Regions from separate parts of the Streptomyces sp. NPDC049887 genome, predicted to be linked through region 1. Evidence: riboswitches for the same ligand, from Rfam matches in the RefSeq annotation. Region 1 holds a riboswitch; the other holds the start of a gene.
The links. A riboswitch is a leader RNA that binds a small molecule or an ion and turns the genes downstream of it on or off. The one in region 1 is predicted to bind glycine.
Positions count from the first base shown of each region.

Region 1 (4,818 bases):
CTGGGCGGGAGGGTAACCGTAGCCGGACTGCCGGGGAGGACCGGCGTGGGCCTCCCGGTCGTAGAACGGGCGGGTGCCGGCCCGCAGCCACATGGCGACCGGGTCGTACTCGTCGGACATGGCGACGGTCGACACCGGAAGGCCGTCCGGGACGGCGGCGATCGACTGCTGCATCATGGCGCGCACCGACTCCACCGACTGCTGGCCCGTGTCGTAGAGGTCGAGGCCGATGGCGAGGTACGGGGCGCCGAGCGACGGCTGCACCCAGGCCCTGCGCAGGGAGCGGACGGCAGGGGTGCGGTGCGCGTTCTGGGTGAGCAGCGCGTAGAACTGGGGGATCTCGATGGCCGGTTCCGTGAGGCGCAGCGGACCGGCGGGCATCCGGTCGAGGCCGGTGGCGATCCGGCGAAGATCGGGCCAGGGAACACCGACACCACCGCCCGGCGCGTGCGGGTTGAGCCAGATGCCCCAGCGGTCGGGGTAGAGGGCGCGGGCGATGTCGGCACCGGCTGCCACCTCGTGCGCCCTGGTCCAGCCGGAGGCGGAGAGCTCCTGCGCGGAGGTGACGCACGGTGCGTAACCGAGGCCGTCCACCTCCATGTTCCCGTACTGGGCATCGGGGGATCCGGCCTGGCCGTGCCAGAGGAGCATCCACACCCGGCCGTCCGCGAGCGCCTGCAGCAGCGCCTCGTACGCGTCGTAGCGCCCGGGCGTCACCTGGCGCAGCATGTGCTCGACCTGCCCGGCCGCCGCGGTGCCTGACGCACTCACTCTGGGTCCCGCCCCTCTTCGATCCGCCGTTCCCTCGGGCCGCCCTGGGCACGCGAGTGCGGCGACCACGTCATCAAACCAGCTTAAGCGGCCGTACTGACACCGACTTGACGTCTATGCGTACCGCCGGGTGTAGAAGGGACGGACCCGGGTCAGCATCCAGTCGCCGACGGGGTCCTGGGCGATGTCCAGCAGAACCAGGTTCACCGGCCACCGCACGGCGACCCGGCCGAGTGCCCGGCCGAGTGCGTCCATGGGGGCGATCCGGTCGGGGCCCTCGAAGGCGGAGAGCTGGACGCCGACGAACAGGACCGGCGGGCCGCCCTCGATGCTGGCCAGGATCCGGCGGGCGGTCTGGACGACACGGGTCGACTCGAACTCGCCGGCCGCGGCGGCGAGGAAGTCGACCGGCTCCTCCTGCCAGTCGGGCTCGAAGAGCCGGACCCGGCCGCCGCTCGCCGGGCCTCCGGCATGGGGGCCGCCGAGTGGCGTGCGGCCGGCACGGCACAGCTCGGCGACGGCGGGCGGGGGCAGCGGTACGCCGACGGCGCCGCCGGGGTTCACGGCGATGCCGAGCTGCGGGGGCAGGCCCCGGGCGAACTCGACGGCGGGCGCCACGGTGCCGGACATGTGGTCGCCCGCGCCGATGCGGAACTGCTCCTGGGAGCTGAAGACGGGGACGTACGGGGCGCCGTCGATCCCGATGGTCGGCAGGTCGAGGTCGGGGCTGTCGGGCCCGCCCCCGTTCGGCAGCGGCACCCACACGGCGCTCCGCCCGAGCACCTCCACGATCCGCCCCCCGGCCGAGGGATTCCCGACCGATGCGGCCAGCACCTCTTCGAGCTCATTGGCGGGCCATGTCGTGTCCACTGTGATCCCTGCTTCCCCCGCCGGCCGGACGGGCCGGCCGCGATGTCCTCCGACAGCAGGGTAGCGGGCGGGCCGAGGGCGTGACGCGGGCGCACGCACAGGGCAGCCGACACACCGCCGAACGCCCGCTGCGCCCCGGGCCGGGCCGCGCGGCCCGAGCCGCCGGGCTCCGTCTCCGCGGACCGCTCCCCGGGGCCGGCCGGTCCGGTCCGGGACCCGGCACACCGGCCGGCCCCGCCCACACGCCTCCGCCCCGTGGCCGCTCCGCTCCGTGTCCGCCCCTCAGGGCGCGTCGCCGAAGCCGATCCGGGTGAGCACGGAGGCCGCAGCGCGGTCGAGGAGGGTCGCGGAGGCGCAGCCCGCGGGGAGGTGGCCGCGCTCGGCCGAGCGGAGGAGGCGGGACACCGCTCGGCGGTGGCGGGCGAAGGCGTAGCCGGAGACGCCGCGGCCGCGCTCCCGCTGGCCCGCTCGGGCGGTCTCCGGGGTGACGTCGAGCAGCAGCAGATGGAGGTCGCGCCCCCGTCTGCGGGCCTCGCGGGCCAGCCAGCGCCGGACCCACGACTGCGTGCCGCAGTCGTGCACGACCACGCTCTCGCCGGAGCGCAGCGCCCGCCGCAGCCCCGTGTAGTGCGCGAGCCGGACGAGCGGGCGGTAGACGGCGTAGGGCAGGGCACGGGGCATCCGCCGGTCCCAGCGGTCCCGCGCGTCCTGGGAGTCGATCCCACCGCCGTCGGCGGCCCGCCGGATGAGCGTGGACTTGCCGCTGCCGGGCAGCCCGGAGATCACGACCACGTCGCCGCGGCGGAACACCAGGGCGCGCGGGCCGCACCCCTTGCGTTCCCGCAGGTCACGCACGACGGGCTGGGCCGTGGTGAGGCCGATCGGCAGGCCGCTGCGGGTGGCCCCGGCGGCTCGCGAGGGAACTCCGGGACGGGCGGGGACCCCTGCGGTCGCCGGACAGGCACCGGACTGCTGCAACGTCATCAGCTCACTCTCCCCCTGTCGGGTCTCCGAGACCCTGCCCAAGAAGCTTAAAGAAAAGGTAATGACCGACAAGTGATTTGCCGACGCGGACACCCGTGCAATGATGTCCGCGCAAACTGCATACCGGCCGCTTGAATCCGCGCGGGAGAGTCCTGGCCACTGTGTGGGCCGGGCGCCGAAGGAGCAAGTCCCTCCCTTGAATCTCTCAGGCCCCGTACCGCGCGCGACGAGGCAGATCTGAAAAGCGATCCGCAGTCCCTGCGGTTCCACCCAAGGTGCAAGTCACGCCCTTCGCGTACGTCCGCTACGTGTGGTCGTGACGAACCTCTCAGGTTTCGATGACAGATGGGGAGGATCGTCCTCGCCAGTCATGCCCTGGGAGCCCCATCCATGAGCAACGCCCCCCGTCTCACCGCCCTCGATGCCCTGCATCGCTCGCTGGGCGCGACCATGACCGATTTCGCCGGCTGGGACATGCCGCTGCGATACGCGAGTGAGCGCGACGAGCACAACGCCGTCCGATCGAAGGCCGGTCTCTTCGACCTCTCCCACATGGGCGAGATCACCGTGACCGGGCCGCAGGCCGCCGCCCTGCTGGACTACGCGCTGGTCGGCAACATCGGCGGCGTCGCCACCGGCCGCGCCCGCTACACGATGATCTGCCGGGAGGACGGCGGCATCCTCGACGACCTGATCGTGTACCGCCTCGGCGACACGGAGTACATGGTCGTCGCCAACGCCTCCAACGCACAGATCGTCCTCGACGCCCTCACTGAGCGTGCCGCGGGCTTCGACGCGGCTGTACGCGACGACCGGGACGCATATGCGCTCATCGCCGTACAGGGTCCCGAGTCGCCCGGCATCCTCAAGTCGCTCACCGACGCAGACCTGGACGGGCTGAAGTACTACGCCGGCCTCCCCGGCACCGTCGCCGGCGTCCCGGCGCTGATCGCCCGTACCGGCTACACCGGCGAGGACGGCTTCGAACTGTTCGTCGAGCCGCGGCACGCGGAGACGCTGTGGCGGGCACTGACCGAGGCCGGCGCCCCGGCCGGTCTCGTGCCGTGCGGCCTGTCGTGCCGTGACACGCTGCGCCTGGAGGCGGGCATGCCGCTGTACGGGCACGAGCTGACCACCTCGCTCACCCCCTTCGACGCCGGTCTCGGCCGGGTCGTGAAGTTCGAGAAGGAGGGCGACTTCGTCGGCCGCAAGGCCCTGGAGGCCGCCGCGGAGCGTGCCGCCACGAACCCGCCCCGCAAGCTGGTCGGCCTGGTCGCCCAGGGCCGCCGGGTGCCGCGGGCCGGGATGGCCGTGGTCGCCGGCGGCCAGGTCGTCGGCGAGGTCACGTCCGGGGCGCCGTCACCGACCCTCGGCAAGCCGCTCGCCATCGCCTACGTGGACGCCTCGCTCGCCACGCCCGGCACCGAGGGCGTCGGCGTCGACATCCGCGGTACTCATGAGCCGTACGAGGTCGTGGCGCTCCCCTTCTACAAGCGCCAGAAGTAGTCACTCCGGCATCCCCCATCAGCAGCACTTCCCCGCGTACAGGAGAATTCAGGTCATGAGCAACCCCCAGCAGCTGCGCTACAGCAAGGAGCACGAGTGGCTGTCGGCCGCCGAGGACGGCGTCTCGACGGTCGGCATCACGGAGCACGCGGCGAACGCCCTCGGCGACGTCGTGTACGTCCAGCTCCCGGAGGTCGGTGACACGGTGACCGCGGGCGAGACCTGCGGCGAACTGGAGTCGACCAAGTCGGTCAGCGATCTGTACTCCCCGGTGACGGGTGAGGTCGTCGAGGCCAACCAGGACGTCGTCGACGACCCGTCCCTGGTGAACTCCGCCCCGTTCGAGGGCGGCTGGCTGTTCAAGGTGCGGGTCGCGGAGGAGCCGGAGGACCTGCTCTCCGCCGCCGAGTACACCGATTTCGCCAGCTGACCAGGACTCGACCCTAGGGATCGCGTGATGTCGCTTCTCAACACCCCTCTCCACGAGCTCGACCCGGACGTCGCCGCCGCCGTCGACGCCGAGCTCCACCGTCAGCAGTCCACCCTGGAAATGATCGCGTCGGAGAACTTCGCTCCGGTCGCGGTCATGGAGGCGCAGGGCTCCGTTCTCACCAACAAGTACGCCGAGGGATACCCCGGACGCCGCTACTACGGCGGCTGCGAGCACGTCGATGTCGTCGAGCAGAT
Region 1 covers NZ_JBFAMM010000027.1:30,068-34,885, reverse strand. Annotated here, with positions in the region: gene AB0J10_RS27200 (enhanced serine sensitivity protein SseB C-terminal domain-containing protein) at 1-771, opposite strand, end outside; gene AB0J10_RS27195 (enhanced serine sensitivity protein SseB) at 886-1,641, opposite strand; gene AB0J10_RS27190 (AAA family ATPase) at 1,924-2,625, opposite strand; glycine riboswitch at 2,758-2,855, shown strand; gene gcvT (glycine cleavage system aminomethyltransferase GcvT) at 3,016-4,131, shown strand; gene gcvH (glycine cleavage system protein GcvH) at 4,187-4,561, shown strand; gene glyA (serine hydroxymethyltransferase) at 4,589-4,818, shown strand, end outside.

Region 2 (4,818 bases), on a different contig from region 1:
GAGCCGCAGGACACTCACCACATCGCAGCGAAAGAACCCATCCATGTGCCAGCACCAGCCACCGTGCCCGACCGCAGACTCCGCCGACCGGGAAGCCGCCCGCCTGGTGGCACACCATCCGGAGCAGGGCTGGAGCCTGCTGTGCAACGGAGTGCTGCTCTTCGAGGACACGGGCGAACTGCTCCCGGACGGCCAGATCATCGCCCCGCACCGGCCGCTGCGGATCGTGACGGCGGCCTGAGGCCCGCCGTCCAGCCGGGCCCCGGCCCGCGCTCCGTGCCGACGGACCGAGGGGCGCGACCGGCCCACGAGTGAGGAGGGCCGGCTCGGAGAGACTCCGAGCCGGCCCTGACGCTTGCCGGGCAGTACCCGGGACAGCCCTCAGCTGTCGTACTCGTCCAGCGGCGGGCAGGAGCACACCAGGTTCCGGTCACCGAACGCGCCGTCGATCCGGCGCACCGGCGGCCAGTACTTGTCCGTCGCCTCGACACCGGCCGGGAACACTGCCTCCTCGCGGCTGTACGCGTGCTCCCACTCCCCGCCGAGCACGGCCGCGGTGTGCGGGGCGTTGCGCAGCGGGTTGTCCTCGGCGGGCCACTCGCCGGAGGCGACCTTCTCGATCTCCGCACGAATAGCGATCATCGCGTCGCAGAACCGGTCGATCTCGGTGAGGTCCTCGCTCTCGGTGGGCTCGATCATCAGCGTGCCGGCCACCGGGAACGACATCGTCGGCGCGTGGAAGCCGTAGTCGATGAGGCGCTTGGCGATGTCGTCGACGCTCACGCCGGTCGCCTTGGACAGCGGCCGCAGGTCGACGATGCACTCGTGCGCGACCAGGCCCGCCGGTCCGGTGTACAGCACCGGGTAGTGCGGCTCGAGGCGCTTGGCGATGTAGTTCGCCGCGAGCACCGCGACCTGGGTGGCGCGCTTGAGGCCCTCGCCGCCCATCAGCCGCACGTACGCCCACGAGATGGGCAGGATGCCCGCGGAGCCCCAGGGGGCGGCCGAGATCGGGCCGACGCCGGTCTCCGGCCCGGCCGAGGGCTGGAGCGGGTGGTTCGGCAGGTACGGGGCGAGATGCTCACGGACTGCCACCGGGCCGACACCGGGACCGCCGCCGCCGTGCGGGATGCAGAACGTCTTGTGCAGGTTGAGGTGCGAGACGTCGCCGCCGAACTTGCCGGGCCTGGCGAGGCCGACCAGCGCGTTCAGGTTGGCGCCGTCGACGTACACCTGTCCGCCGGCCTCGTGCACCTGGGCGCAGATGTCGGCGACGTGCTCCTCGAACACGCCGTGCGTCGACGGGTAGGTGATCATGAGGACCGACAGCTCGTCGCGGTACTGCTCGATCTTGGCGCGCAGGTCGTGCACGTCGATCTCGCCGTCGTCGGCGGTCCGGACGACCACGACCTTCATCCCGGCCATCACCGCACTGGCGGCGTTCGTGCCGTGCGCGGAGGACGGGATCAGGCAGACGGTGCGCTGCTCGTCGCCGTTGGCGCGGTGGTACGCACGCACCGCGAGGAGACCGGCCAGCTCGCCCTGGGAGCCGGCATTCGGCTGGATCGAGACCTTGTCGTAGCCGGTGACCTCGGCGAGGCGCTCCTCCAGCTCGTGGATCAGGGTCAGATAGCCCTCGGCCTGCTCGACGGGGGCGAAGGGGTGGATCTGGCCGAACTCCGGCCAGGTGACCGGCTCCATCTCGGTGGTCGCGTTCAGCTTCATCGTGCAGGAGCCGAGCGGGATCATGCCGCGGTCCAGCGCGTAGTCGCGGTCCGCGAGCCGGCGCAGGTAGCGGAGCATCGCGGTCTCGGACCGGTGCGCGTGGAAGACCGGGTGGGTGAGGTAGTCGTCCCTGCGGAGCAGCGCGGCCGGCAGCGTGTCCTCGACGGTCGCGTCCAGCTCGTCGATGTCACCGTCGACGCCGAACGCGGCCCAGACGGCGGAGACCTGGGCGCGCAGCGTGGTCTCGTCGCAGGAGAGCGACACGTGGTCGGCGTCCACGAGGTGCAGATTGACACCACCCTCGCGGGCCGCGGCCACGATGCCGGCGGCCTTGCCCGGAACGCGGGCGGTCAGCGTGTCGAAGAACGCGCCGTGGACGATCTCGACACCGCCCGAGCGCAGCCCCTCGGCGAGGATCGCGGCGTAGCGGTGGGTCCGGCGCGCGATCGTCCGCAGGCCCTCGGGACCGTGGTAGACGGCGTACATCCCGGCCATGACGGCGAGGAGCACCTGCGCGGTGCAGATGTTGCTGGTGGCCTTCTCGCGGCGGATGTGCTGCTCGCGGGTCTGCAGGGCGAGCCGGTACGCCTTGTTGCCGTCGGCGTCGACGGAGACGCCGACGAGTCGGCCGGGCAGGCTGCGGGCGTGCTTCTGCTGCACGGCCATGTAGCCGGCGTGCGGGCCGCCGAAGCCCATGGGGACGCCGAAGCGCTGCGTCGTGCCGACGGCGATGTCCGCGCCGAGCTCACCGGGCGAGGTGAGCAGCGTCAGGGCCAGCAGGTCGGCGGCGACGGTGACGATCGCGCCGAGCTCGTGGGCCTGGTCGATGACCGGCCTGATGTCCCGGACGGCACCGGAGGCACCCGGGTACTGGACCAGCACGCCGAAGACACCGCGCTCGGCGATCTCCGCGGGGATCCCGTCGCCGAGGTCGGCCACGACGACCTCGACACCGGTCGGCTCGGCCCGGGTCTCTATCACGGCGATGGTCTGCGGCAACGCGTCGGCGTCGATGAGGAAGACGCCGTTCTTGACCTTGCCGACACGCCGGGACAGCGCCATGGCCTCCGCGGCGGCGGTGCCCTCGTCGAGCAGCGAGGCGCCGGACGTGGGCAGCCCTGTCAGGTCGGCGACCATGGTCTGGAAGTTGAGCAGCGCCTCCAGACGGCCCTGCGAGATCTCCGGCTGGTACGGCGTGTACGCCGTGTACCAGGCCGGGTTCTCCATCACGTTCCGCAGGACGACCGGCGGGGTGAAGGTCCCGTGGTAGCCGAGGCCGATCATCGGGGCGAGCACCTGGTTGCGGTCGGCGAGCCCCCGGAGCTCGGCGAGCACCTCGGCCTCGGTGCGGGCACCGGGCAGCCCCAGGGCCTCGGCGCTCTTGATGACGTCCGGCACGGCGGCGGCGGTCAGCTCGTCCAGCGAGCCGTAGCCGACCTGCGCCAGCATCTTCGCCTGGGCCTCGGTGTCGGGACCGATGTGGCGCTGCTCGAAGGGGGTGCCTCGCTCCAGCTGGGAGAGCGGAATGCGGTTGGCGGTCATTGCGGAGGCCTCCTGGTCGTAACGACCTGCGAGGGGCACCACGGCGCGGGTGCCCGGACGGCCTCCCCCTCTGTCATCTCAACCTGAGAGCTTCACCGGAACGCCGCGGGGCGCGCCGGCTTTCACCGTCGGTGAGAGCGGATGCCGTCCGACGCCCGCCCTGCTTTCCAGAGTGACCTCGTCCGTGCGGTACAGGGGCCTGAGAGATTCCGGGGAGGATTTGCTCCTTCGGCGGCTCCGGCTTTCACCGGGGCACTCTCCCGCACGGGGTCAGCAGCCGCTGCCAGCGTACCAGCGCGGCCTCACCTGGGACCTTCGAGTGGACGACGCCCCGGATGTGCACTTTCGTAGTGTCCAGCGAACCCGTGCGACCTGTTTGGAGGGACCGTGCAGACCGACATCGATCCGCGCAGCCTGATCGGCCGCAAGGCGTTCGACCGCGACGGCCACAAGATCGGGACCGTGGACGAGGTGTACCTCGACGACGCCACCGGCGTCCCCGAATGGGCGGCCGTACGGACCGGCCTGTTCAGCCGGGACGCGTTCGTACCGCTGGAACCCAGCCGGCTCGAAGGCGACGGCCTCCACATACCTTTCGAGCGCGCCCTGATCAAGGACGCGCCCGACTTCGGTGTCGGCCGTCATCTCTCCCCCGAGCAGGAGCTGCAGCTGTACCACCACTACGGTCTCGACCTGCCCCCACCTCCGGCGAGGCCGACCACCTCTCCGGCCCCCGGCGACGAGGCCGGCGGCCCCGGCACCGGATCCGCCGGGGACCGCGACTTCGGGCGGCTGGCCGGCCAGGACGACTGATCCGGCGGACGCACCAGCGGCAGCGGCTCCGAGGGCTCCAGCCCCGGGTCGTCCACCGCGAACGTCCGCACCCGTCCGGGCGCGGCCGACCACGGCTCCTCGAAGCGGACCGTGACCCTCCCCAACCCGCTGCCCTGGACCCACCCCGGGCCGTACTCGGCGTGGCGCACGTCCTGCCCGGCGGTCCAGCGTCGGTCCGCCGCGGGCCGCACGTCCCCGCCCGGGAGCTGCTCCACTCCCGGCGACGACTCCCGGGGCGGCGCGAACTCCTCGTCCTCGTCGTGTCGCTCCCCCGCGGCGGCCTGTGCGAACAGGTCCTCCTGCGTGTAGTCGGCGAGGCCGCTCACGCCCACACCGAGCAGCCGGACACCGCCCGTGGTGTCCACCGCCTCCAGCAGCCGCGCCGCGGCCTCCCGCACCACCGCGGGATCGTCGGTGGGCCCGCGCAGCGTCTCCGACCGGGTCAGCGTCGAGAAGTCGAACCGGCGTACCTTCAGCACGATCGTCCGTCCCGAGTGCCCGGAGGCCCGCAGCCGGCGCACACAGCGGTCGGCCAGCCGCTCGACCTCCGTCCGGATGCGGACCCGGTCGTGCAGGTCCACGTCGAAGGTGTCCTCGACCGACACGGACTTGGCGTCCCGCTCGGCGACCACCGGCCGGTCGTCGTGGCCCATGGCCATCCGGAAGATCGCTCCCCCGTGCGCCCTCCCCAGCAGCCGTACGAGCTCGTCCTCCCCC
Region 2 covers NZ_JBFAMM010000026.1:98,296-103,113, forward strand. Annotated here, with positions in the region: gene AB0J10_RS27005 (DUF5999 family protein) at 44-241, shown strand; gene gcvP (aminomethyl-transferring glycine dehydrogenase) at 382-3,267, opposite strand; glycine riboswitch at 3,445-3,540, opposite strand; partial or broken gene AB0J10_RS27015 (PRC-barrel domain-containing protein) at 3,655-3,969, shown strand; gene AB0J10_RS27020 (DNA polymerase IV) at 3,948-4,818, opposite strand, start outside.
Region 2: another riboswitch for glycine. It lies ahead of gcvP (aminomethyl-transferring glycine dehydrogenase); the one in region 1 lies ahead of gcvT (glycine cleavage system aminomethyltransferase GcvT).